DNA from 4 places in the Lactobacillus sp. N54.MGS-719 genome. Region 2 is predicted to be linked to each of the others. Evidence: predicted binding sites of a transcription regulator. Region 2 holds the regulator's gene; each other region holds the start of a gene.
The links. Region 2 encodes HrcA, which represses chaperone genes, less so after heat shock. Its sites were predicted from a motif close to TTAGCACTCNNNNNNNNNGAGTGCTAA; they were not measured.

Region 1: the regulator HrcA is predicted to act here: its motif matches at 850-876, upstream of clpP (ATP-dependent Clp endopeptidase proteolytic subunit ClpP).
Region 3: the regulator HrcA is predicted to act here: its motif matches at 1,170-1,196, upstream of groES (co-chaperone GroES).
Region 4: the regulator HrcA is predicted to act here: its motif matches at 1,046-1,072, upstream of WS44_RS04545 (ATP-dependent Clp protease ATP-binding subunit).

What each region holds. Positions count from the first base shown of each region.
Region 1 is NZ_LARO01000015.1:2,773-4,972, reverse strand. It holds gene whiA (DNA-binding protein WhiA) at 1-180, shown strand, start outside; gene clpP (ATP-dependent Clp endopeptidase proteolytic subunit ClpP) at 232-816, opposite strand; gene WS44_RS04180 (SH3-like domain-containing protein) at 1,006-2,200, shown strand, end outside.
Region 2 is NZ_LARO01000006.1:25,000-27,199, forward strand. It holds gene abc-f (ABC-F type ribosomal protection protein) at 1-583, shown strand, start outside; gene hrcA (heat-inducible transcriptional repressor HrcA) at 672-1,721, shown strand; gene grpE (nucleotide exchange factor GrpE) at 1,734-2,200, shown strand, end outside.
Region 3 is NZ_LARO01000022.1:1,021-3,220, reverse strand. It holds gene groL (chaperonin GroEL) at 1-802, opposite strand, end outside; gene groES (co-chaperone GroES) at 824-1,108, opposite strand; gene WS44_RS05380 (LiaF domain-containing protein) at 1,284-2,039, opposite strand; gene WS44_RS05375 (LytTR family DNA-binding domain-containing protein) at 2,039-2,200, opposite strand, start outside.
Region 4 is NZ_LARO01000017.1:16,956-19,155, forward strand. It holds gene WS44_RS04545 (ATP-dependent Clp protease ATP-binding subunit) at 1-1,009, opposite strand, end outside; gene WS44_RS04550 (alpha/beta hydrolase) at 1,324-2,196, opposite strand; gene WS44_RS04555 (PTS transporter subunit EIIC) at 2,189-2,200, opposite strand, start outside.

The DNA of each region.
Region 1 (2,200 bases), on a different contig from region 2:
GAAAAGGGCTTAGATGATTTGTCAGAAAAATTGCAAGTGCTAGCTCGTTTTAGACTGGCCCATCCTGAATTAACTTTAAAAGAAGTAGCGGATCAGATTCCCGATGGTCCTATCTCTAAATCAGGAGTAAATCACCGCTTTAAAAAATTACATGAAATTGCGGAAAGTTTAAGAGCATAAAAAAAGATCACTTCAATCGAAGTGATCTTTTTTTGCGTAATCAGTTAATGATTACTTCTTCTTGTTGACCATAATTTCGTCAATTAAACCGTATTCCTTAGCTTCTTCTGCAGTTAAGTAGTTGTCACGTTCAGTATCCTTTTGAATCTTGTCCAAAGGTTGACCGGTAGTTTCGTGTAAGATTTCGTTAATCTTCTTACGACTCTTTAAAATTTCGTTAGCTGCAATTTGAATATCAGTTTGTTGACCTTGTGCACCACCTAATGGTTGGTGAATAAGGACGGTTGAGTTAGGAAGTGCGAAACGCTTGCCCTTAGTACCACTAGTCAAAAGGATGGAAGCCATTGAAGCAGCCATACCAATTGCAATAGTAGAAACATCCGACTTGATAAAGTTCATGGTGTCCATGATAGCAAGACCAGAGGTAATAACACCACCAGGAGAGTTGATGTAAAGTGAAATATCCTTAGTGTTGTCTTGAGCATCTAAGAAGAGCAATTGAGCAATGATTGAGTTGGCCATTTGGTCATTAATTTCACCACTCAGCATGATAATTCTGTCTTTAAGCAAACGTGAGTAAATATCGTAAGCACGTTCGCCACGAGCAGTTTGTTCAATAACTGTAGGTACTAGCATAAATTTGCCTCCTAAATTTTTCGTTATATTTAATTAGCACTCATTCAAGTACAGTGCTAATTAAATCACTTCGTAATAAAAGTGTCAAATAATGAGACTTACTTGTATTGAAATTGTATTTTTGCGAGTGAATCTTATATATTATAATTACTATGTAAAATCAAAATTATGTAATATCGGAGGATAGGCTTGAAGTATACAAATAAAATTTTAACCGCTACATCTGCTGTAGCACTTAGTGTAGGTTTGTTAATGGGCTATGCTAAACCTGTTTCTGCTGCTGACGCTAACTCAGCAAGTAAGACAACAGATACTAATAGCTCTAGTGATAGTAAAAAAGCACCAGTTCAAACCAGTACTTCTTATGATTTGATGGTTAAAGTGGGTAGTGGTAGACGCTACAATGTTTACAAGAAGATCAGCAATGGTAAGCCTTCTGGCAAGATCGCTGATGCAAGTGACTACCAATACGCTCATATTCAATCAGATCAAAGTATTAAGACTAGAGATAATGGTACTTATTGGCGTATTTACGTAGACGGCCGTAAGGTTGGTTACGTAAACCAAAACTATTTCACTAGAAACACAATTGCTGTTCCTAAGACTGTAAGTTTGGTTAGAAATAGCAACTACCTCTTTGATCCTACTGATGCAATCAGTTATGTAACCAACAATATGGGTACTGTGATTGATAACCAAGATGTAGATGTATCTGAAGATATGATCGACTGTACTGATCCAGGTACTTACAATGTTAAGTACAGTTATGGTTCTGCTAAGGCAACAGTTAAGGTAACTGTTAGAAAGAGCACCAAGGAAGGTATTGCCGACGCAAGCAAGGTTCAAGCTAAGTCATTTGACGGTAACTTGAAGTCTTGGAAGACTTACTATGGTAGTTCAGCTAACTACGTAACTAAGACTGACTTTGCTCCTGATAAGTCTAAGCATACTTATACTAGTGATGATGGTAATTTAACCTTTAAGACTCGATTCTTCCAACCAGTTTTATTGAGTGTTGCTAGAAACATTAAAGATGACGACTACATTAACCGTGTAGGTCACATTCCAGAAGGTATCACGATGTCAAACGGCTGGCTTTACACTAGCTTGCTCAGCAGTACTACTATTACTGACGGCCACATTGTGGGTTACAACTTGAACAACTTGACTAACGCCTTTAACGGTCAATACTTACTTGATATGTCACAAAGCAAGTTTAACTCATATGTTAAGAACATTAAGGTAAGTCCTTATATTCCAATTGGCCACGGTCAAGCTATGGGTTCTACCGACAAGTACGTCTATGTATTGAACAACAATAATAAAGTTTCATACAAGAGTAACTTCTCAACTGAATTAGTTCAAATCCGTAAGAGCGACATGT
Region 2 (2,200 bases):
AACTTTACTTGAAACCCAGCACTTGTCTTTGAGGGTTCAAGATAAACAGCTTTTTGAAGATCTAAACATGATTGTTGAAAATAAGGGCGTCATTTCTCTAGAAGGCAAAAACGGTACTGGTAAATCGACCTTTTTGAAATTGCTATTAGGTAAAGCAAATGATGTGTCATATCAAGGCCAGTTTGCGTTAACCAATGGCTTGAAAATATCATATTTACCTCAAGACTTTACTGAATATACCGGTACATTAAAAGAGTTTTCGGAAAAACAAAAGATTTCATATGAAGAGCTGCTCCATAATTTGAAGAAAATGGGCTTTTCACGAGAAAGTTTTACTACAAAGATCGAAGAAATGAGCATGGGTCAGCAAAAACGAGTAGCTTTGGCTAAATCTTTAGTAGAACCAGCTGATTTATACTTGTGGGATGAGCCTGCGAATTATTTGGATGTCTTTAATCAAGATCAGTTGATTAAGCTACTGAAAAATGTTCAACCAGCTATGGTTTTAGTTGAGCACGATCAATACTTTATTGAGCATGTAGCAACGCAAAGAATAAAATTAAAAAAATTCAAAATAAATTAGCACTCGGGTTGAATTATTGCTAAATTTTAGTATAATAGAATCTGTTAGCACCTGAGAGATGTGAGTGCTAAAAGTGAGGGCGATATTTATGTTGACCGAGCGTCAAGAACTTATTTTAAAAACAATAATCACGGACTTCACGCAGACACATGAGCCTGTAGGTTCAAAGACAGTGATGAAACAATTACCAATTAAGGTATCAAGTGCAACCATTCGTAATGAAATGGCAGTGCTTGAAGATCAGGACTTGATTGAAAAGACTCACTCTTCTAGTGGTAGAATTCCTTCAAGCGAAGGTTATCGATACTATTTGGATAATTTGGTTGAACCACTGCAGTTGCCAGAGTCCGTTTATAATACAATCGGAAGTCAATTAGATCGGCCTTTCCATCAAGTAAATGAGATTGTACAAGAAGCAGCTCGTATCTTATCAGATTTAACTGATTATACTGCTTTTGCCGAAGGACCTGAGAGTGGGGATGTTAAGATCACCGGTTTCAGAATTGTGCCTTTGTCAGCTAGACAAGTGATGGCCATTCTGGTTACGAGTGATGGTAACGTTCAAAATCAGGTTTATGCTTTACCACACAATATTCATGGGGAAGAAATTGAAAAAGCAGTACGCATGATCAACGATCAATTAGTAGGCAAGAGCTTAAATGAAGTTAATATTTCATTCTTAAGTGAGCTTGCTAAAAACGAAATCGGTAGCGATCATGTTAGTGAGCTTCTAGATTTGGTCGAAGATGTTTTAAAAGATGCTGCAAGCGAGCAGATGTATGTTGATGGACAAATTAATTTGTTGAACAACACATCTGAGCATAATGTCAATGATATCAGATCGCTTTATGAAATGATTGATCATGATAATCTATTTTCTAACTTGCTAGATGGTGAGGCTGATCCAAAGACTGAGAAATATCCAGTAAAAGTAAAGTTAGGTTCAGAAATGCCTAACGACTTATTAAAGAATTATAGTTTGCTGACTGCTGAATATAGCGTCGGCACCCATGGTAAAGGAACAATTGCTTTACTTGGGCCAACAAATATGCCGTATTCACAAATGATCGGCCTTCTTGAATACTTTAGAAATGAGTTGGCCAAGAAGTTGCTTGATTATTACGGTAAATTTCAATAGAGGAGGTTAGCCGTGAGTAGAGAAGAGTTTCCAAGTGAAAAAGATTTAGATAAAAAAGAAAAGGCTTCTGAGCCAAAAAAGGCTGTGAAAAAAGAAAAGGCTAAAGACGAAGAGCCTAAAAAAGATAAAGAAGATCAAAAGTTAGCTAAAGAAATCGCTGACTTAAAAGAAAAGAATAAAGATCTTGAAGATAAGTACTTGCGTAGCGAAGCCGAAATTCAAAATATGCAAGCTCGTTATTCAAAAGAAAGAGCACAACTTATCAAGTATGAATCTCAAAGCTTAGCTAAAGACGTTTTGCCTGCAATGGACAACTTGGAAAGAGCTTTAAGCGTTAAGGCCGATGATGATGTGTCTAAGCAATTGAAGAAAGGTGTTCAAATGACCCTTGATTCACTTGCAAAGGCCATGAAAGATCACGGTATTGTTGAGATTGAGGCTGAAGGCGTTAAATTTGATCCGACATTGCATCAAGCTGT
Region 3 (2,200 bases), on a different contig from region 2:
TACCACGGATCTTGTTCAATACAAGAGTTGGAAGAGCTTCACCAGAAACATCGTCAGCAATGATTAACAAAGCCTTACCTTGTTGAACGATTTCTTGAAGAAGTGGCAAAATGTCTTGGATGTTAGAAATCTTCTTGTCAGTGATCAAGATGTATGGGTTGTCAAGATCTGCTTCCATCTTGTCGTTGTCAGTTACCATGTATTGTGATAAGTAACCACGATCGAATTGCATACCTTCAACTACTGAAAGTTCAGTGTTGATACCACGTGAATCTTCAATAGTGATAACACCATCGTGACCAACCTTTTCCATAGCGTCAGCGATTAAGTCACCAACTTCTTTAGATGCTGATGAAACAGCAGCTACGTTAGCGATTTGGTCCTTTGATTCAACCTTGTGGCTGATCTTGTGTAATTCATCAACGGCAGCTTGAGTAGCCTTTTCAATACCGCGACGAATACCTACAGGGTTAGCACCAGCAGTAACGTTCTTCATACCTTCACGGGCAATTGCTTGAGTTAAAACAGTTGCAGTAGTAGTACCGTCACCGGCAATGTCGTTAGTCTTTTGTGCAGCTTCAGCAACAAGCTTAGCACCCATGTTTTCGTAGTGGTCTTTTAATTCAATTGACTTAGCAATAGTAACACCATCGTTAGTAATATCTGGGTTGCCGTAGCTTTGTTCCAAAACAACGTTTCTACCCTTAGGACCAATAGTGGTCTTAACAGTATCAGCTAACTTGTCAACACCCCTTAAAAGGGAACGTCTTGCATTTTCTGAGAATTTAATATCTTTTGCCATATTCTATATCCGCTCCTTTAATTACTTTTCAATTGCTAAAATGTCTTTTTCGTGAAGAACTAAATACTTTTCGCCTTCGTATTCAACGTTAGTGCCTGAATATCTGTCGTAGATAACTACGTCGCCCTTCTTAACGACCATAGGAATCTTTTCGCCGTTTGATGCGTAAGCACCTTCACCGACAGCTACAACTTCGCCTTCAATTGGCTTCTTCTTAGCATTTGATGCTAAAACGATGCCGCCAACTGTCTTTTCTTCTTCTTCTTTAACTTTAACGATTACACGATCACCGATTGGTTGTAACACGTTTAGTCCCCCTTATAACTTATTTTCTTCTTTTTAAAAGTTTAAAATCATTATTAACTGATTAGCACTCTTATTTATCAAGTGCTAACTTACAAATATGATAATAACCCGTTTACCAAAAAAAAGCAAGAAAAAATTAGCACTTTTTTATAATGAGTGCTAATTTTGAATTTTCTTAATCTTTTACATGTTTAACAGTTAAATCTCCCATGGTATTTCTACCCTGTAAGATCAACTTTGTGCCAGTTCCTTTGCTGTGATCAATATCGACATCGCTCAAACTATTTTGCATATTATTTTCAACTTGCCAATCACTTGGAATATAAACATCAACATCACACATCGAAGTATTAATATTCATGATTACTTCATCCCCTGCAGCTTTGGCATCATCTAAATAAACACTAACGTCTCCCATTGAAGAATCAATAGTAACTGTTTTCAAATTTTGCGAATGAATGTAACGTGAAGCTTCAGTCATCTTGCCACTAATTACAACATTATCGCTATCAACGCCAAAACTATTATCAGTGATGACATTATCTGCTTTAAAATTCTTATTTATCAAGTCCGACCAATTTGCATTAACCTTTTTCCCATTAATGATGATCGTGGGCTTAAAACTATTTCTAAAAATCAAACTAATTCCGGCAGAAACCAGAATTGCCACAAGCAAAATGGTCCAAGGAGATAGTGCTGAAATATGAAGTGGCTTAGCGTAGACAATTACCAAAAAGGCAATTGAGAAAATAGCTCCGTATAAATTCTTATTGATTACCGAAGTAATTAAACTAGCTACAAAAACTACTGTCCAAAAGATCGCCCAGAAACCTATCGTAAATGGTAATAAATGTAACTGGTCAATTACTAAGAACACGGCAGCTGCAATTAACCCAACGCCCCAGAAAATTCGACTCCACTTAGCTTTCATTAGTAAGTCCTTCTTTCGTTTAATTTATCTTTTAATTCGCGGTAGTAACGTCTAGAAACATAAACAGTTTTGTAAGAATGATGAAATTGAATCTGGCAATTAGAAATTGATTTAGTCAAAGCATAAATCTGATCTAAGTTAAGAATTGTTGATTTAGATAC
Region 4 (2,200 bases), on a different contig from region 2:
TGTCGTAGTCTTCAGCCTTAGCAGCTTCTGACTTCTTAGCTTCAAGAGCATTGATTTGATTCTTCAAGCTCTTTTCATCAGTTGGTTGTACAAGCAAAGCCTTCTTAGCACCAGCTTCATCCATCAAGTCGATGGCCTTGTCTGGTAAGTAACGACCTTGAATGTATCTTTCTGATAATTCAACGGCTAATTTAAGGCTGTCGTCAGTGTATTTTACGTGGTGGTAGTCCTCGTATTTCTTCTTCAAGCCTTCCAGAATCTTAACAGCTACATCAGTAGTAGGTTCTGGAACTTGTACAGCTTGGAATCTACGTGATAATGCTGGGTCTTTTTCAATTCTTTGGAATTCGCTTGTAGTAGTAGCACCGATTAACTTCAAGTCACCGCTTGCAAGAGCTGGCTTCAAGATGTTAGCAGCGTCACCGTTGTTGTTTTCTGAATCAGTAGAACCTGCACCTACAATGTTGTGTAATTCGTCGATGAATAAAACAATGTTAGGATCACTCTTAGCTTTGTCGATAACTTTCTTAAGTCTCTCTTCAAAGCTACCACGAAGGCTTGAACCAGCAACCATGTCGTTAATATTTACTGAAATAATGTGCATGTTTGCCATCTTAGCTGGAACGTTGCCAGAAGCAATTCTTTCAGCCAAGCCTTCTACGATAGAGGTTTTACCAACACCAGCAGGTCCAATTAAAACTGGATTGTTCTTCTTACGTCTTGATAAAATTTCGATTACGTTATCGATTTGTTCATCACGACCGATAACTGGGTCGAATTTGTTGTTCTTTGCTTCTTCAACTAAATCTTCACCAATTGGTTTTTCATTTGGATTTTGAGGATTTTGTTGAATAGTTTGTGGGGTTGCTCCCATGTTGCTTGAGTAGTTAATTGGAATTGAACCTGAGTTGCCATTTCCATTGCCACTTCTCTTGCCGAAGTCGTCATTAAAGAATGAGCTGTTCAATTCGTTAAATAAGTTGTCAAAATCATTGTCAAAGTATGCCATATATGCAAACACTCCCTATAAATAAATTTAAGTCTTTTAGCACTCGACGCTTTTGAGTGCTAACTTATTACATTTATTAGTATAACAGGTTATCCACAGAATGCAAGCTTTTTTCTGAAAGTTTTCCACAATTTCTTTATTTTTTGTGATTTAGCAAATAAAAAGCACAATAAACACTGATACATCAGCGCTTATTGTGCTTCACAAATTATAAAGAATTTCTTAAGATAATCAGTTTATCACTAATTTTTGTTGAGCTTTCAAAGAGACTTATCCACAGGATAATAAAAAACTCTTACCTCATGACACCTACATTATTGTCTTTTCTTATTAGCTTGTCTAGGGGGCCGCAAGTTTTTATTCTTCTTTTCTAGTAAATAATGTTTGATCAAGCGCACAACCTGTTCATTCTGTGGCAGGTCCGAGTGATCGGCTTCCGGACCGGTTACTGTCATGGCCGTGTAGCTCTTTACCTGATTTTGGAAAATATACTTTCCGGCTGCAACACTTGCTTCCGGCACAATCCCGTCGGATTCATAGTTTTTACCACCGGATAAAGAATAAACAACCAAATTCTTTGGCAACTTATTTTTATTCTTGATAAAGTCTTCAAGCATTTGCGTTCTGTACTTCAAATTGCTTTCATTAAAATTATATGGCGTCCCCAACGTCATCAGGCGCTTCATTTTGATTTCATTAGCATAACTAGAATAGTAATGCTCCAGCCAATATGTCCAAATCAGACCGCCATTTGAGTGACCAAATGCCTTGAAATTATTGAAATGATAATTTTGCGTCAATGTGTAAAAAGCCTGATCAAGCCAGCCTGCTTGCTTTTTGATGTTGCTATAGCCGTCATGATTATTTTGAAAACCTACTACAATAATTGGTTCATTATCATCTTTATCAATGGTACCGGAATAAGACAATGTGCCTTTTGTTGAAACCTTAATCTTTAACACACTATGCTTAGTTGCTGTTTTGCTATTCAGTTGTCTAACTAATTGATTGAATCGTTCCGTGGTAGCACTTGAGCCTGGCACCATAATAACTGGTGATAACATGGACTTTTGCCTTTGTGCTCGAGCCCAGTTATCTTTTTTCATCCAAGAGTAGCCCGGAATAGCTAAAAGAATAACCAGCAATAAAGTTAGGATTAACCATTTTAGGTTGGGATTTTTACTCATTCTT